4 regions of the Glaciimonas sp. CA11.2 genome follow, and region 3 is predicted to be linked to each of the others. Evidence: predicted binding sites of a transcription regulator. Region 3 holds the regulator's gene; each other region holds the start of a gene.
The links. Region 3 encodes sigma-54, which starts transcription at its own class of promoters, with help from an activator protein. Its sites were predicted from a motif close to TGGCANGNAANCTGCTTT; they were not measured.
Positions count from the first base shown of each region.

Region 1: the regulator sigma-54 is predicted to act here: its motif matches at 3,003-3,020, upstream of RGU75_RS22305 (collagen-like triple helix repeat-containing protein).
Region 2: the regulator sigma-54 is predicted to act here: its motif matches at 2,288-2,305, upstream of RGU75_RS16205 (PEP-CTERM sorting domain-containing protein).
Region 4: the regulator sigma-54 is predicted to act here: its motif matches at 2,033-2,050, upstream of adh (aldehyde dehydrogenase).

Region 1 is NZ_JAVIWL010000001.1:5,160,546-5,165,115, forward strand. It holds gene RGU75_RS22295 (EAL domain-containing response regulator) at 1-418, opposite strand, end outside; gene RGU75_RS22300 (response regulator) at 441-866, opposite strand; gene RGU75_RS22305 (collagen-like triple helix repeat-containing protein) at 1,023-2,954, opposite strand; gene RGU75_RS22310 (acyltransferase family protein) at 3,335-4,417, opposite strand; gene RGU75_RS22315 (glycosyltransferase) at 4,414-4,570, opposite strand, start outside.
Region 2 is NZ_JAVIWL010000001.1:3,738,844-3,743,413, reverse strand. It holds gene RGU75_RS16210 (ISKra4 family transposase) at 101-1,531, shown strand; gene RGU75_RS16205 (PEP-CTERM sorting domain-containing protein) at 1,542-2,078, opposite strand; gene RGU75_RS16200 (hypothetical protein) at 2,349-2,651, shown strand; gene RGU75_RS16195 (IS6 family transposase) at 2,634-3,329, opposite strand; gene RGU75_RS16190 (hypothetical protein) at 3,597-3,896, opposite strand; gene RGU75_RS16185 (3-hydroxyacyl-CoA dehydrogenase NAD-binding domain-containing protein) at 4,464-4,570, shown strand, end outside.
Region 3 is NZ_JAVIWL010000001.1:1,355,691-1,360,260, reverse strand. It holds gene RGU75_RS05780 (DUF4197 domain-containing protein) at 1-404, shown strand, start outside; gene hpf (ribosome hibernation-promoting factor, HPF/YfiA family) at 772-1,125, opposite strand; gene RGU75_RS05770 (RNA polymerase factor sigma-54) at 1,259-2,746, opposite strand; gene lptB (LPS export ABC transporter ATP-binding protein) at 2,773-3,525, opposite strand; gene lptA (lipopolysaccharide transport periplasmic protein LptA) at 3,527-4,066, opposite strand; gene lptC (LPS export ABC transporter periplasmic protein LptC) at 4,140-4,570, opposite strand, start outside.
Region 4 is NZ_JAVIWL010000001.1:2,769,518-2,774,087, forward strand. It holds gene RGU75_RS12010 (DUF779 domain-containing protein) at 1-219, opposite strand, end outside; gene adh (aldehyde dehydrogenase) at 435-1,955, opposite strand; gene RGU75_RS12020 (ABC transporter ATP-binding protein) at 2,713-3,456, shown strand; gene RGU75_RS12025 (metal ABC transporter permease) at 3,453-4,358, shown strand.

The DNA.
Region 1 (4,570 bases), 3.8 Mb from region 3:
ATTCAGCTTTTTGTGGATGCAAGGCCGGCGATATGAGATTTTTGAGATTAGAGAATTTAACTGGCTTAATGATCCGACCAGAAAGTCGTATGCCGTAACTTAATATTATTTCTTCTGCAGAACACAGTAGATCATCTTCCAACGCTGATGAAAGAATGACTCGACCTATTTTTGCACGGGGCGCTTCACGGAGAAATTCTATTCCATCCATGCCGCCCATCCGTAAATCGCAGATCGTGAAATCAAACTCCTCGGCATAACCATCAAGCAGCGCTAATGCCTGTTGCGCATCAGCTGCTTCGGCCACAAAACCGACTCCTAGAACTTTCAAATACATCACTAGAGTGGCACGCTGACTTTGATCTTTTTCAAGAACCAGTATCTTTTGGTTAGAAAAAATAGAATAGGGAATTTTCATAAGACCAATCTAGGTTAGCCGTTCAGATCAACACTGGGCTGATATCGGAAGTCAACTCAATATCAGGTTCCAACCAGCATTGCAGAACCTCTTTGAGAGAGGCCGTAGAAGCAGGTTTCGCAATATAACAATCCATTCCAGCCTTAAGACAACGCTCCCTGCCTCCCTCCGTACTATTTGCAGTAACCGCAATAATAGTCAAATGCGCTCCGGTAATTTTCTCGTGCTGCCTAATTTTTTCAGTCATTTCGTATCCATCCATGACCGGCATCTGGCAATCTGTAAAGATAATCTTGCAGCTATTACTAGATAGCCAAGATATTGCTTCCGCACCGTTCGATAGAACTTTTACGGCGTCGAAACCAATCCTCTTTAACTGATGAACAATCAGTTTTTGAAGGATTTTGTTATCTTCGACAACGAGAATTCCAGGCTGTATTTTCATCATTTTTAGCGATAGGTATTTTTGTCGTTTAGGGCGAGCCCTTAGCAACGCGCTATAGTTCCGGAGACTTTTTTGTATAATTTATTGACGTTCCGTTTGACTCTTAGTCGCAAAAAAACCTCGTGATAAGCCAAGGCTTTTTTGCGATGACCACATTGTTTATTTTGCAGGCAGGCCAGCTAGCAATCCGGTCAGTAGACCTGACACAGGTGTCAACGCGCCCGCGCCAGAAGTACCAGTCACACCACTCAATGTGCTAGTCAAACCGCTGACTAGTCCAGTAACCGGCGCCAGCGAACCGGCACCAGGAGTAGCGACGCCACTCAACACACTGGTCAGACTACTCACCACTGTTGTCACAGGAGACAACGAACCAGCTCCTGCTGAGCCAGTGACGCTAGTCAATGTGCTAGTCAACGTGCCAACTAACCCAGTGACTGGTGCCAGAGAACCAGCACCCGGAGTAGCAACGCCGCTTAACGTACCAGTCAAGCCACTGATCAGACCGGTGACTGGTGCCAGAGAACCGGCGCCAGGAGTAGCAACGCCGCTTAACGTACCAGTCAAGCCACTGATCAGTCCGGTAACTGGTGCCAGAGAACCAGCGCCAGGAGTAGCAACGCCGCTTAACGTACCAGTCAAGCCACTGATCAGTCCGGTGACTGGTGCCAGAGAACCGGCGCCAGGAGTAGCAACGCCGCTTAACGTACCAGTCAAGCTCCCTACCAACACTGTTAGCGACGACAGCGATCCCGCGCCAGGAGCCCCTGGCAAGCCGCCTACAGTGCCAGTTACACCTGTAATCAAACTAGTCAACGACCCTAAAGGATTGGTCCCTGTAGCGCCGCCTAAGCCGCCTGTCAGAGAGCTAAGAAGAATTGTCGCTGGCGACAATGGATTGGTACCACCGCCCGCTAAGCCGCCAAGACCGGCGAACAAACCATTGACCTGGTTACCCAATAACGGTTGCAAGCTATTGGTCAAACTGTTGTTAGCGAGAGCAATCACAGTGCTACCCACAGTCGTCACGACACCGCCCAAACCTGCGGATAGTGGCGTATTAATGCCGCTCAGTTGCGTGCCACCAGCAACGACGGCGCTGCCAACCGCGATGAGCAAGCCGTTAACTGGCTGGTTAAGACCAGTAGTATTGCCAACTGCTTGCGTTACTGTATTAACAGTGCTGGTAAGAGGCACAATCGCTGTGCTTAATGCCAGCGTAACCTGCTGGACCGGGCCTGTCGTCAATGTAGTCGTTAATGGCACAGCGATTTGTTTTACAACACCACCAACAGCGACCACCAGTCCACCAACCGGTGTGGTGACCGGGGCCAGAACTGAAAGCTGATCGCTACCTAATCCAATCACCAGTTGTCCGGCGCTTTGGACTGTGTCGCCAACCTTACCGACCACACCACCAACACTACCGACGGTGATACCCACTGGATCTGTTGCAGTACCGATCTGACCAAGGCCGTTTGTCACGCCAGCACCTAGCGTTGTCAGGACGCCGCTACCATTGCTGACAACACCATTCAAGCCACTACTTATGCCAGAAGTTAATGGCAACTGACTAGTCAACGTCGTACCTAGGCTATCTACTGCAGTGCCGATACTTGATACGACTGAGCCTGTATTAGAAAGAAGATTCGACTTAACTAAATTGTTAGTTCCACCACCAGTGCCACCAGTGCCGCCAGTTGCGCCTGTACCACCAGTTGCGCCTGTGCCGCCAGTTGCGCCTGTACCACCAGTTGCGCCTGTACCACCAGTTGCGCCTGTGCCGCCAGTTGCGCCTGTGCCGCCAGTTGCGCCTGTGCCGCCAGTTGCGCCTGTGCCGCCAGTTGCGCCTGTGCCGCCGGTTGCACCATCCGTGCCATTGCTACCATTTGTACCAGCTGCACCTGTACCACCCCCAGCTCCCGTGCCGCCAGTTGAAGCATCGCCAGTACCACCTGCCGTGCCACCCGCTGTGCCACCACTACTCGCTCCACCGATTTTGCCTATCGTACCGTTGCCAGCACATCCCGATAACAAACCAGCAAACAATAGTGATACTGCAATTAGGCTTCTTTTCTGTGATGTTTTCATGATATTTCCCCGGGTTGGTAATGCAGAAACGCCTGCTTTGGGGTCCTTAATGCAAATAACATACCAGAGGAAAATATCAGAAAATTTAGCTTGTTTTAATAAGTAGAAATTTGTACAAATTTTAAATAAATGCTTTTAAAATCAATCACTAACGATTCTTTAGCAAATTTTTAAGGGCGCAATTTTAATCGGGAAAATATCTATTTTTGGACGTAACACGTTACGTTACATCAAGGAACATCAGTATTCCCTGGCGTGAAAATTCGTTGCCTTTTCAAATACAAAAAAGTGGATTTGTTCTACTTTATAAACCACGCTTTTCTAAAGGAATTACACTGAAAAATTAATGCCAGAGACCTTTATATGGTTAAAAGCGCACCCTATTTACCCACCCGGCTACGGCCAAAACTATCTGTCGGTAACGGCAAACGGCGCAATATATATACTGCTGGAATACAAAGCAGGATCGCTAGAGCGCTACTCACCACACTCCATCCAATACCATAGTTATAATTTTTCGGAATCAAATGCAAAGAAATCGCCATACCACGAATAAAACTAAAAAAAATGAAGTGCAATGGAAAAATCGTTAACGTATTTTCTGAAAGCCATTTACTGACTATCGACGACGGTAATAGCCTGGAAACAGAAAAGGTGGCGATAATCCCTAGCAATGCGATTGGAAAATAGAGTGAAGGCCACACACCAAAATGCATGTTAGCCAGGTCGACCGAGCCAGTTTTAGACACTACAAAAGCAAGTAATCCAAATGCGGCAATAAAAGTAAAAATAAAATACACTCGCTTAATATGAGTGAAATAATCCTTATCTCGGACGCATTGTCCGATGGCATAAAACGCAAGCCCTATCCACATGCTATCCAATCCCAAAGGAAATCTATAAGGTACAAACTTCCACAGCATTGAGATGGCAAACGCCAGAACCACAAACAGACAAGTGGAAGTCATCGTTGTCAATAATTTGCGCGAGGCGTGATAGGCGATGACCGTCAGCAAAAAGCACGGAAAAAACCAAAGCGGAGGATCGACGTAAAGATCAGACTCAAGTCCGCTAAAAAATCCTACCACCGGCCCGTACCAAGTATTCCCTGCATAAAGCAGTGCCTTGATGCCGACATTACGTGTCACCAGCCAGTAAATAAAAGCAACCAAAAAAAAGAGCACATAAGGTATGCCTATATTTTGTAAACTTTTTTTTGAATTACTGACAATAGTCGCCTCTAATTTAGTCGGCTTAATCAGAAATCCGGAAATAAAAAAGAATAACGGGACATGAAAACTAAAGATTAAATGCGACAAATAATCCGGAAGACCTCTACTATGTCCGAGAACAATAAGGGCAATACCAATAGCTTTAGCATTGTCGATAAAACCATAATGATTCTGTGCTGGCACATTACGTGTTGCGCTAGCAGTCACAATATTTCCCGCTAGATCACTCACGAAACCAGTCTCGTGTCGGAAAACTTATCTGGCGCCAATAGCCTTTCCACTACTGCAGACCAGCTTAAATGCTCTTTATGAGGGGGCAAACGTGGTGTACCCAGCGCGCTGCGTAGCGCGCGGAAAATAGAATCTGCATCGCCGGGCTGATAT
Region 2 (4,570 bases), 2.4 Mb from region 3:
GGACTGTTAAAAATATGGGGATAATTGCCTATAATCATGATGAGCAGAGTGTTCGGGTGTTGGAAATGAGGGGTGAGTAAGCAACTCTGGGGAGAGCAGTATGAAGATCGTCGTTCGGGCTGAGCTGGTGACGGATTGGGGCGAAACCACAATAATCGAAGTGGCGCGATTTGACCGCCCTGTCCAGCTACCCGATCCAGAGTCGATTGGATTATCGCTTGCCGACGGCAAGCAACTGCTCTCCGGGTTACAGCAAGTAGTGATTCCGGCGCAAGCGGATGAGTACTGCGAAATACGACGCGTGTGTAGTCATTGTCAACGACAGACGCAACTGAAGGACTACCGGCGACTCACGATTGATACCGTATTCGGTACCGTCAGCGTTCGTAGCCCCAGACTCATGTCATGTCCATGCGAACCGCCCTTCTATTTGGAGGTTCTGTTTAGCCCGTTATCGCAAATCATACCGGAACGTGCTGTACCGAACCTGCTCCTGCTGCAGTCAAGACTGGCCGCGCAGATGCCATACCGGCAGGTCGTTGTGATGATGAAAGAATTCTTGCCCGGGACCGAAAAGCTGAATCATGTGACAGTACGGAATAGGACATTACGGGTCGGGGCAAGGATAGACGCTATTGAATTGGCACCTGGCGAAGCACTATCACCGGACACGGAGTGGTCAATCGCAGTCGACGGCGGATTCGTGCGAGGACGAGAGAAGGTACGGCCGGCCTCGTTCGAGATACTGACGGGACGTCTTGCTGCTTCAGGGGTGAAGCCTCGGGTTTTCGCCTGTGTGCGTAGCGAAGTTCCGTCAATTGCAGACAAATTTGCCGCATTGCTTCAAACATGTGCAGGAACCAGGTCTCCAAAAGTTTGTGTGATTACGGATGGCGGCAATAGCGTCCAGAGCATACATCGTCAGCTGCCGTTTCCCGTAACGCCCATCCTGGACTGGTTCCCTCTCTCTATGCGCATCCGAAATCTGGAGCAAATCTCGCAAGGTATGCAGGCATGGTCCGAGACAGAAACGCATACAAAGAATCTTCTGCATCGAGAGATGACAAAACTGCGATGGTGCTTTTGGCATGCCCGCTTTGAGAAAGCTAAGGATAAAATCCGACAGGCGCTTGTGTTGTGCCGAATCATCGTCGCAGAAACGCCTGCCTTTGAAGAAAGCATGCGTCATCTGGACTATAGATTGCGAGATCTTTGGGCATACATCGAAGGCGACAAGACTTCACTTGTCACCTATGCAAAGCGACAAAAAGCAAACAAGCCGATTTCGACAGCGATGGCAGAATCTGCCGTCAACCAAATCATCAATGCCAGAATGTGCAAGCGCCAACAGATGAGGTGGACAACCCGCGGGGCACATTTGCTCGCACAAGTACGGTGTGCGGTGATCAATGACGATCTTCCGGCGAAACTTGCCGCTTATTACAAGAAAAAGAGTGAACTGCCGGAGCACATAAGCCGATTCCTTGAACTTTTACGGCGGGGGGCGGCGCAAGAACCCCAACCTTTTTAACAGTCCCAGATCAGGTTTTCGACTTGCGTCGCGCTGCGATCAACCCTAATAGACCTAAGCCAAGTAACGCAATCGATTCCGGCTCCGGAACGGCCACGGTCCAATGACCCTCATTGTTTTGAACTTCTCCTTTTTGGCTGTTATTAATGGAAAAATGATCGAACTGGGCACCATCATAGAGGGTGTGCTGGGATTGCAAGAAGGCGCTGCCCGCCTCAACACCAATGTACCAACCGGCGATATCACCATTCCCATCTGTGGTCGCGTAAAACCCTCCTGACGTATGGTTATAATTAGTGATGGAATCGCCCGTGACGCCACCCGTGAAGCTGTATGCTTCTGGAAAAACTTGCTGATAGGAATAATTCGGCCCGAGTGCTTGTGCAAACGTCAATACGCCAGACACTTTGTCAGAAGTCGTATAAGGTGCAGTGGCGCTGGTAAAATTATTACCGGTATAAGTGTAAAGGACGTCGGCGCGCGCAGTACCAGCAAAAGTAACGGCAACAATCGTCGATAAGAGGAAAAGGCGGACAGTGACATGCATTATATTGGCTCCGGAAGAAAAAATTGGTGGGTATAAATAAAGGGCATTGCACCGCACTGAGTTGTCTACACCACTGCAATAGCGGTAACCCGCTTACAGGGGACTTTTTCCTCACCCCAACCGCGCATGCGCAGCGCAAGTCACAAGGGAGTAAAACGATGGAATTGTAAAATGTCCCACACTGCATCCATCAAGTGGCATTAGTCATTAAAGCAATATCCGTACCCAAAAAAATTCTCTCCGGTAAGCAGCTGTTTATTAACGAAAAATTTGGACGATCCAGAAGAAAACGACCTTTCTCACATCACAAATGAGGGGGAGTGTAAAGATATCCGACACTGGTTTTTGATTGTCTTTATTCTTGGCTTCGTCGCGTTGTTTGGCAAAAAACGAAATTTTCCAAGCATGGAACTGCCCCTCAAACTGGACGGACTTGTCCTGCCAGCGCATAAAATTGGTCGGCGAATGACATCTCATTTGCGCCATTGGTCGCGAACTGGTTGTGTCGCGTTAAGGAAAAAAGCTGAAGTGAAGCCGTGGATGGTCTGCCCGCCCTTATACTGGACGGCCTGATCCAACGAGTGCATAAAATTGTTGCGCTGCTGTTATTTTCTGGAAGCCACTGTGCATTAGTTGTCCTTTGCGTATCATGTGCATGATCTCAATACCAGCAAGTATGATTTTAGCAGCCCGAAAAGATTTGAATCCCATCATCGGTTTGGTGATGCGTTTAACAGCGCGGTGATCTTGTTCAACGATGTTGTTGAGATACTTTACCTGGCGCACGATGATGGTATTTCCATGGCTGATGTTGATCGTATCAATGGCTGCTTTATTGGCACCGCTCTTGTCCATCACCACTTTTTCAGGAATGCCATTGTCAAGCATGGCTTTGCGAAAGAAGCGCATAGCGGCTTGCTTATCGCGCTTTGCTGTCAATAGAGAATCAACAGTTTGACCGTCTTTGTCTACCGCACGATACAGATATTTCCAGTTACCTTTGACCTTGATATAGGTTTCATCCATACGCCAGCTGGCACCCACTCGGCGCTTCAGTTTGCGAAATTTTTTCTCAAATATCGGCAACAGTTTGAGCGCCCACCGATGCACTGTCGAATGATCCACTTCGATGCTGCGCTCAGCCATCATCTGTTCCAGATGGCGCAGGCTCAATGGATACGCAATATACCAACGCACGCGCATCAACATTATTTCCAACGGATAATGCAATCGTTTCAATGCCTTTGTCATTTCGGGAATCAGCCCGTTACCAGATATTACAGATAGGTTCATTGCCAATATTTGTCGTCTGTCAAAACACAAATTCTAAACTAATGACGTTATTGCGACAAAACCCCTTTTTAACAGTCCCCGTTATATATGTTGCTGTATTGCTATGTATTGGTACGAGACTGAACCATTAAAACTTAAGTCTTCGACCGATTAAACAACGCGGCTATCTCATCTATCTCATCTATCTCATCTTATTTTCACGCAAAGGCGGTAAACATTACCGCGTTAATCGAGTCGATCAATCCGCGTCGCAGCTATTTCGGCCAACATGTGAGCTGACATCAGTGCGAGACGTAGCAAGCGCTCCGTGTCAACAATAGCTAGCGTCGGCGCTGTATCGGTATTTCTATCCGAGTTGCTCAAATGGGCCAAATCAATACACGTCTTGATGCCTTGGCAGATATCTACCGTCATGGCATAAAACTGGGCGTGCTCATTCGTTTGATGATGGGACGGCAGCCATGAAAACGGCTGATGAAATGCGTCTGTCACGGGCGGAGGCACGGGCTTTGTTGGTTTGCTCATGATTGCCTCACCGCGTTAATTTGTAGTCGTGATAGATGAGGCGCAGTAAAATAAAGCGTAGTAATACGAGGCATGTTGTGACTTCCGTAGGTGGCGGTTAAACCGCGCCCCGCTGTCAAACGGGGTGAGCGGCAAATAGCAGGGTTGACAGACCGATACCTACAGCAACCGGCAGGCCGAAGCCTCCCCACCACTGCCGCCCAAAGAATGCGCAACACGGGTGAACGTATGCAAAAAAACGGCATTGCGCCGTTTGTGCACTGTAGGTATGTCAGGCTGTCAAACCAGTTCCCCTCTTTATCAGGGACAGGTAAGAGTATAAAACAGGATGACGCCGTTTGTGAAGTCTTGATTGTGAAGTTGGAAGTTGAGTCTGCATGATAAAAAGCCAGATACCCAGACTGCTTCAGCTATTTGCCCCAGAGTTAAAAATTTTACTTGAATGTGATAAGTACCCTCCTCTTGCTCATTCACAGGAAAAACAAGGTAACGTTCAGTTTAATTTTTTATTACGAAGCAATGCTTTGCTGTGCGAAGCGTTATTCATTCCTCTGGAGATATTTCGCTATGCGCTTCGGCAAACCGACAGAAGTCGTCACCCGTCAATTACATGGCAACATCCTTCTGGTCACCATCGACAATCCTCCAGTCAATGCACTGGGCGTCGACGTGCG
Region 3 (4,570 bases):
ATGCCGCAGAGTCTGCCGTGCCATTGGCGAAGCCGTTGCTCCTGAATGCGGTGAAATCCATGTCGGTCACGGATGCGAAGAATATTCTGAGTGGCGGCGACACATCGGTAACCGATTTTTTCAGAGAGAAAACTGCCACCCCGTTAGGAGAAAAATTTCTCCCGATAGTAAAGAAAATCACCGACCGTAACGGTGTATCCACACAATACAATTCGACGATGGGATTGGTCAGTAAAACGGGTCTTGTGCCAGGTCAGGCGGCGACTGTTGAAGGCTATGTCACGCAGCGCACCTTGGATGGCTTGTTTTACATGATAGGGGAAGAGGAAAAAGCGATTCGACGTGATCCGATCGGTGCTGGCAGTGCAATTATCGGAAAAGTTTTTGGCGCATTAAAGCAATAGGCTGCGGCATACCATCGTCATGGTATTTTTGATGTGGACCGAATTGGGAAAGTTACGGGTCTGGCGACTTTATGAAAACTCTTTTGAGAGTGACGTTATAAAGCTTCTTGCTTAGTTATTTGTTTTGGCCGCTGTTTGAGGTGTACCCGGTTGCGTTCGAGACATTCGAGACATTCGGCGATGCCTCCGAACACTGCTAAACGATGCAAAGTGTTACGAACATATTCGGGCAGGGCGTGTGTAAGTTATATAATTTTAAAATGACAAAGGGCGCATTAACTGCGCCCTTGCTCATTTGTCAGTATAGTATTTTTCAATTTATTTATTGAGCAATACTTACGTTGACCGCATTAGAGAACCCCGTCCATCACGTTGCTGCGATGGGCAAATCCTCAGGTAGATGCTTGATTGCCGAATGTTGATGATTCTGCAATTTGTCCTTATATTTAATCACTTGTCGATCGAGTTTGTCGATTAACAAATCGATGGCGGCGTAAAGGTCATGCGCAATGCTCTCGGCATGCAGGTCTTTGCCTTTAACGCGCAGATTAATTTCGGCTTTTTGACGCTTTTCTTTCTCTGTGATTTTGTCTACCGTCAGGATCACACTAATATCTATGACCTGATCGAAGTGGCGCTTGATACGCTCCAATTTGCTTAGCACGTGTTCGCGAATGGCGGGAGTTACGTCGAGGTGATGCCCACTAATTGTGAAATTCATACAGCGCTCCTATCAAGTGTGTCGTTGGCGGTTCGGACCGGGACGATTAATTCAGTGTTGAATCACCAATTTATTCATCAACCATAAATCAATCAGTCAGAACACAGCGACGTTTGTGCAAACAAGCAAACAGCTATAAAGATTTACGCAAATTGACCGGCGGAATTCGTAAAGCTTCGCGATATTTTGCGACGGTGCGACGGGCCACTACCATACCTTGTTCCGCGAGCATGTCGGCAATCTTGCTGTCAGAGAAAGGACTTTTAGAATCTTCCGCTCCTATCAGTTGTTTGATTAACGCCCGTATCGCCGTTGAGGAAGCCTCTCCACCTGCCTCTGTAGCAACATGGCTGCCAAAGAAATACTTTAATTCGAACATCCCGTGTGGGGTGAGCATGTATTTCTGAGTAGTTACACGTGAGATAGTACTCTCGTGTAATCCTAGTGTATCAGCTATTTCGCGCAACACAAGAGGTCGCATAGCAACCGCCCCATGTGAGAAAAAATTCCGTTGACGCTCAACAATTGCCTGCGCTACACGCAGTATGGTATCGAAGCGCTGACGCATATTTTTGATCAGCCACTTTGCCTCCTGTAGCTGCGAGTTAAGTGATCCCTCGCTCTTGCCCTGCTTGAGAATGTTGGCATAAAGAGCATTAACTCGAAGCCTTGGCATAACGTCATTGTTGAGCATTACCTGCCAACCATTTTTTGTTTTTCTGACAATTACATCTGGTACGACATAATCTGACGCACCGCCAGCAAAGGTCGCGCCGGGATGAGGATTACATTTTTTGATAATAATTTGTGCCTCGCGCAAATCTTCATCATCACACTCCAGCGCTTTTTTGATTTTATTAAAATCGCGCTGGGCAAATAAGGTCAGATAACCTTCAACGATTGTTAGTGCCAGTCGGCGTGTGACGAACGCTACTTTGGGAAATGCTTTGATTTGCAATGCGAGGCATTCTGACGCGTTGCGTGCTCCGACACCAGTTGGGTCGAAGCTTTGGACCATCTTCAAGGCCATCGACAATTCTTCGATCTCGATATCAAGTTGCTCTGGAAGACGTGCAAAAATATCGTCTAGTGATTCCTCCAGGTAGCCGTTTTCATCAAGCGCATCAATGATCAACTCGATCAATGCACGGTCGCGTTGCTGATCAACAGCTTCACGCATTTGTTTGAGCAAATGTTCGCGCAACGTCGATTCGCAGGCTTCTAATTGTGGTCGTGAATCCTCATCATCTGGGGCTTTGGAGGTTCGGGAAACGTCGTCAAAGCTCCATTCGCTGTCAGTATTGCCGTTCTCTTGATTGTTTTCGCCAGACTCAGGGGCTTCACCACCGCCCTCGGGCTCTGTAGGCGAGCTGCTTACTTCGCTGTCACCAGGTGGCGCATCCATTGTTGAGGCGCTGGTACTGATCGCCCCGTCGGCGAGTAATCGCACTGAATTATCCAAAGGATCGTCTAGACGTTCCAGTAACGGATTATCCGAAAGGATGTGTTCGAGTTCCTGATGTAACTCCAACGTAGACAACTGCAACAATCGAATCGATTGCTGCAGTTGCGGGGTTAGCGCCAGATGCTGCGAGGTACGGAGTTGAAGAGATTGTTTCATGGGCGCTAGGGAATCCGTTGAATCCGTTACATGCGGAAATGTTCACCCAGATAAACTCGTCGCACAGATTCATTGGCGATGATGTCGTCTGGACTGCCGCTGGCTAGCACGCTACCTTGGTTGATGATGTATGCCCGGTCACAAATGCCGAGCGTTTCGCGCACATTATGGTCGGTGATCAAGACACCGATGCCGCGCTCTTTAAGGAACCTGACGATACGTTGAATTTCGATAACGGCGATAGGATCAATACCGGCGAACGGCTCATCAAGAAGCACGAAGCGCGGATTAGTGGCTAAAGCGCGGGCGATTTCGACACGTCGTCGTTCACCACCGGATAAAGATAACGCCTGATTTTCTCGCAATTTCTCAATTTGCAATTCTTGCAGCAGCGAATCGAGTTTGTCCGAGATCTCATCTTTAGTCAGTGCGTTGCCGTTTGGCCGCTGCAACTCAAGTACCGCACGAATATTGTCTTCGACCGTTAGCTTGCGAAAAACAGAGGCCTCTTGCGGCAGATAAGACAGGCCAAGCACCGCGCGTTGATGAATCGGTAAACGCGAGATGTCAACGCCATCTAAATCAATTGTTCCACCATCCGATGGCACCAGACCGACGATCATATAGAAAGAAGTCGTTTTTCCAGCGCCGTTAGGACCAAGCAAGCCGACGACCTCGCCGTTATTTACTTTCAAAGAGACATCGCGGACTACTTGGCGCGCGCCATAACTTTTTTGCAGCCCTTTAACGATCAAGGTGCTTAAATTTGTAGAGGTCATCTTATTTACTCTTCGGCTGGATGACTGCTTTGATGCGGCCCGCGCCAGGTTGACTATTGCCGGAAACATTGTTACTGACCGAGTAGAACTCCACGCGACTATCGTAAGAGATGAATTCGCCGTTTACAACATCGGTGACTTTGGTCCCTTGCAGACGTCGCATTTGCGCTTTCGAAAATAATTTAACGATTTCAGTTTTATCGTCGTACTCAATTCGCTCAGCTTCACCTTCGATCCATAAGTCAGGACCGCCGTCGCGCTTTTGGCGAAACGTGGCTAAGCCACCGGGAGGTGCGTATAAGGTGGCAAATTGATAGCCTGATGGGTCCGTCGTGACGACGACTTTGTTGGCTTTCATGATCAGCGTGCCGCGGGTCAGTATCACCTTGCCGGTGAATATCTTTACTTGTTTTACGTCGTCCAGCGTGAACTGGTCTGCGTCTACGTTGGATGGTTTATCTGCGTCAGCTTTTTCAGCATGGGCACCTGAAATACAAGTCAGTTGCAGCGCGAGTAGGGTTAAAAATAGAATACGTTTCATAAAAATCCTGAAAGGGGATACTGGCACTAAAAGCAACAATGGCTTCAATAGGATTATCCGGTAATCATGTGAGTTATTTAGTCTGCCGCGGTGTTGCGCGATAGGTGCCACGGACATTGTTTAATAGGCGTAATTGCATAGTCGCATTATTGGCATACATACCAACACCGGTCATTTTCGACTGATCGATCGTGATTTCGACCGCTTTGTTGCTTGTCATAATGTCATCATCTGGCAATAGCTGAAGGTACTCGGACTGCAAATGAAGCTTTGACGACTTTGGCGTCGCTGAGCGGTCTGCGTTCACATTGCCGTACATATTCACTTTACTGTTGTTGTCTTCGATTTTGGCAGTATTGGAGCGCAAGGTCATCGGCGGTTGTTGTTTATCAAGGCTACGAATGACGGGAAGAATCACGTCAAATGAATCGTCGGCGGGATTGTGCGTCAGGCGTTGACCTGAGATGTTGTAGCGTGGCTGACCATTAAGTGCGAGTTGCACAT
Region 4 (4,570 bases), 1.4 Mb from region 3:
TTGCTCGGCGCCGATATAAAACGGTTCACCATCCAGTTCACCCAAATACACATCTCCGTCGCCAACCTGAAAATCGTCTCGGGCGTAACACATGGGGGCACTGCCATCGCAGCAGCCGCCGGATTGAAAAAACATTAGCGCACCATGTCTTTTTCTTAGCGTTTGTAGCAATTCTAGCGTCGCTTCAGTCGCAACGACTCGGGCGGGGGTAGTTGACATAAGAAAGGCCTTTCGTGAAAAATAGGACTTACGCAAATCCGCACCAGCGGCGCTATGCTTCACAATTTTATAATGCGGCATAAGCTTCGTAAAATAGGGGCGATAAACCTGCTACTGAGCTGTTGCTGGGACGATTTTGCGTAAATCCTAAGAAAATTGAACTCTGCCTTAACCGGCGGTAAAGCAGAGTCCACATTACAATCTAGCAGCGAACTTTAGAAAAAGCCTAAAGCGTTAGGGCTATAACTGACCAACAGATTTTTGGTTTGTTGATAGTGATCCAACATCATCTTGTGATTCTCACGACCGATACCAGACTGCTTGTAACCACCAAATGCTGCATGCGCAGGGTACAGGTGATAACAGTTAGTCCAGACCCGACCCGCTTGAATCTCGCGACCCATACGGAAAGCACGTGAGCCATCGCGTGTCCACAGCCCTGCGCCCAGACCATACAATGTGTCGTTGGCGATTTCCAGCGCTTCTTCTTCGTCTTTGAAAGTCGTGACAGACAACACAGGTCCAAAAATTTCTTCCTGGAAGATGCGCATTTTGTTATTACCTTCGAACACGGTTGGTTCCATGTAATAACCCGCATCCAGATCACCGCCATGTTGCGTGCGACCGCCGCCGGTGAGCAACTTGGCGCCTTCTTGTTTGCCAATGTCGATGTATGACAGAATTTTTTCGAGCTGTTCCTGCGATGCTTGTGCACCGATCATCGTGCTCATTTCGAGTGGATTGCCTTGCTTGATGGCTTTTACGCGTTTTAATGCACGTTCCATAAAGCGGTCATAGATGGATTCTTGAATCAACGCGCGTGATGGGCAAGTGCACACTTCACCTTGATTTAGCGCGAACATGGCAAAGCCTTCCAGGCATTTGTCAAAGAACGCATCGTCCTGATCCATGACATCAGCAAAGAAGATGTTAGGCGATTTGCCGCCTAGTTCCAGCGTTACAGGGATGATGTTTTGCGATGCGTATTGCATGATGAGGCGGCCGGTAGTAGTTTCACCGGTGAAAGCGATCTTGGCAATCCGCTTGCTCGAAGCCAACGGTTTGCCTGCTTCCAGACCGAAACCTTGAATAATATTAAGCACACCCGGTGGCAACAAATCTTGCACTAGTTCAATCCACACCATAATCGAGGCTGGTGTTTGTTCAGCTGGCTTAAGGACGATGCAATTGCCTGCCGCCAACGCCGGTGCCATTTTCCAGACTGCCATCAATATCGGAAAATTCCACGGAATGATCTGACCAACGACGCCCAAAGGCTCATGGAAATGATAAGCGTAAGTTTCTGCATCGATGGTCGCGACAGTGCCTTCTTGGGCACGGATGCAACCGGCAAAATAGCGGAAATGATCAATAGCCAATGGAATGTCGGCTAATGTTGTTTCGCGCAGAGGTTTACCGTTGTCGATCGTTTCGGCAATAGCCAGCAACTCCAGATTAGCTTCCATCCGGTCTGCGATTTTAAGCAGGATGTTGGCGCGGTCGGCAGGTGAAGTCCGGCCCCAGGCACGCTTAGCGGCATGTGCGGCGTCTAATGCCAGATCGACATCTTCTGCGCTGGATCGTGCTACTTCGCAAAAAGCGCGACCGAGAACAGGACTAATGTTTTCAAAATACTCACCCTTTACCGGTGGGACAAATTTTCCACCGATGAAATTGTCGTAACGTTGCTTGAAGGGATTTTTAATGCCTAGTTTGGTGATGTCTGCTAGATTCATGTCGTCCTCCGAAAGGGATTTTAGTTAATTGATTACCAAGTTGGCGTTAGGCCAAGGTGCAACAGGCACTCAACCTATTTGCAAAGGTCGTGCCAATCAATATTCCGCAGATTATTAGCCGGAATTTTTTTGCCATAAATCGCTGAAAACCCGCATGGATATTAACTATCACCTATCCGTTATGGGATAAATTTATCAGTTTCAAATTGCCCATGTCACAAACATAAAACCACTGCTGTTTTATTTTGGAACACTCTTGCATTGGCAGTGTTCCGAATTTGAACTGCCTTTGAAGTGATGCAATTTTGATTAATGACAAGTGGAGAAGTTCAGTCGCTTTGTATTCGGCAACGATTGGTTTGACACAAAAAAAACAATAAAATGTGGCGGTTAAAACCACCAAATGCAACTTGGTTGCACTATAATCGGCACGCTGCAACTAGGTTGCAATTGGCTTTCATCTGATTACAAAGAGCAACTAGTGGGCGAATGTAAAGAGACCATAGAGCAAAAATAGAGCCGGTTCGGACTTGGTTTTGCCTTGGGTTTGCCGCGGTTTTGCCCTTTTGTGGCCCGATCGTGTCTAAACAATTTGTTGTAAATATAAAGCTAAGATGTCGATCAAATCGTCCTCCCTTATGAATAAAAAGCGCAGTAGTATGCTGGCGCGTTCGGCATGGTTTCGACTAATGCTGGTACTTCCCGTGTGCGTTTTATTTTGGGTTGGCGTCTGGTGGGCACTGGCGGGAGCGACAGGATGAAACCGGCAGTAACGTTGCACAACCTGACGGTCGCCTATCGTCAGCATCCGGCTTTGCACCATATCAGCGGAAGCTTTGAATCCGGTTCACTGACCGCGATTATTGGCCCGAATGGTGCAGGGAAAAGTACCTTATTGAAAAGCTTGCTAGGATTGGTTCGCATCGATAGCGGTCGCGTCGACATCAGCATTGCGCGCAAGCGTATCGCGTATTTGCCGCAGCAAGCTGAGATTGACCGCGGTTTTCCAATTTCAGTGATGGATTGCGTATTGCTGGGCTATTGGCAAAGTGCCGGGTTATTTGGTGGGATTACGAAGGCAATGTCAGAAAAAGGCGATGCCGCCTTACATGCGGTTGGCCTGGATGGATTTGCTGATCGCTCCATTGGCAGTTTGTCGGCGGGACAGTTTCAGCGTGTCTTGTTTGCGCGGATTTTGTTGCAGGATGCCGAGCTAATTTTGCTCGACGAACCGTTCAATGCCGTGGATGCAAAGACGACGGAAGATTTGCTGGTGATCGTACAGTCATGGCATGCGCAAAAGCGCACCGTGATTGCTGTGTTGCATGACAACGAACAGGTGCGCCGCTATTTTCCCCAATCGGTATTGCTGGCACGGCGCCTGGTGGCATGGGGTGACACGACACACGTATTAACCGACGATCATTTGCGGCTGGCTAAAAATATGCCTGAAGCGCAGGATCCGAACGCACCATTTTGCCAGCCGGAGACGACGGCATGAGTTTTTTCTCCCTGCATTGGTTGACCACGTTTTATCAATTTACCTTAGCGCCATTTCAGGAGTTTGCCTTCATGCGGCGCGCTCTGATCGGTATTCTGGCGCTTGCGCTCAGCAGTGCGCCCCTTGGCGTGTTGTTGACGTTGCGCCGGATGAGTCTGTTTGGTGATGCGCTTAGCCATGCCGTGCTGCCGGGTGTCGCAGTCGGATTCATGTTATTCGGCTTGTCGCTGCCAGCGTTAAGCATCGGTGGCTTTCTGGCTGGCGTGATTGTGGTGGCGATTGCCGCGTTGATCAGTCGCCATACCGATTTAAAGGAAGATGCCAGTCTTGCGTCGATCTATTTGATCGCGCTGGCACTGGGCGTGATGCTGATCTCGGTCAACGGCTCCAAGCTAGATTTATTACATATTCTTTTTGGCAACGTACTTGGGGTCGATCGCGAAGGCTTGTTTCTGGTCGCCGGTGTCACAACGATCAGTTTGGTAGTAGGTGCCATGATGTATCGCGGGCTGGTATTGGAAAGTTTTGACGCCTCGTTTCTGGCGGCTTGCGGTGTCAAGGGCGCACGTGGTGCACTATTCCAGCAACTATTTTTGATGCTGGTAGTGCTCAATCTGGTGGCGTCTTTTCAGACGTTGGGTACGCTTATGGCGGTGGGATTGATGATGTTGCCAGCAGTTTCTGCGCGTCTTTGGCATGATACTTTGCCCGCACAATTGCTCAACAGCGCTTTGCAAGCGGCAGCGGCGGGTTATATCGGTTTATTGTTATCGTATTACACATCAACCCCTTCCGGTCCGACCATCATTGTCTGCGCCGGTGGACTGTATTTGATCTCGTTGCTGATCGCACCGCGTGGTTGGTTGGCAAAATTATGGAAGCGACCGCATCGGCTTGCCTGATTTGCGAACAATTACCAGGAGCGACTTGTCAGTTGACGGATGAAAGCGGAACGTAAAAATAATCGACCAGAGTCAATTTTGTGATCGGTTTGGTTGCCGATTTTTCGAGGTTTGACGTTTAGTTCTCGATGGCGCTCTACGCCAACTCTTTCTAGTTTTGTGTTTTGTGGGCCGACGTCGTCGGCCCAGCAGCGCCGTGCCTAATAGTTTTT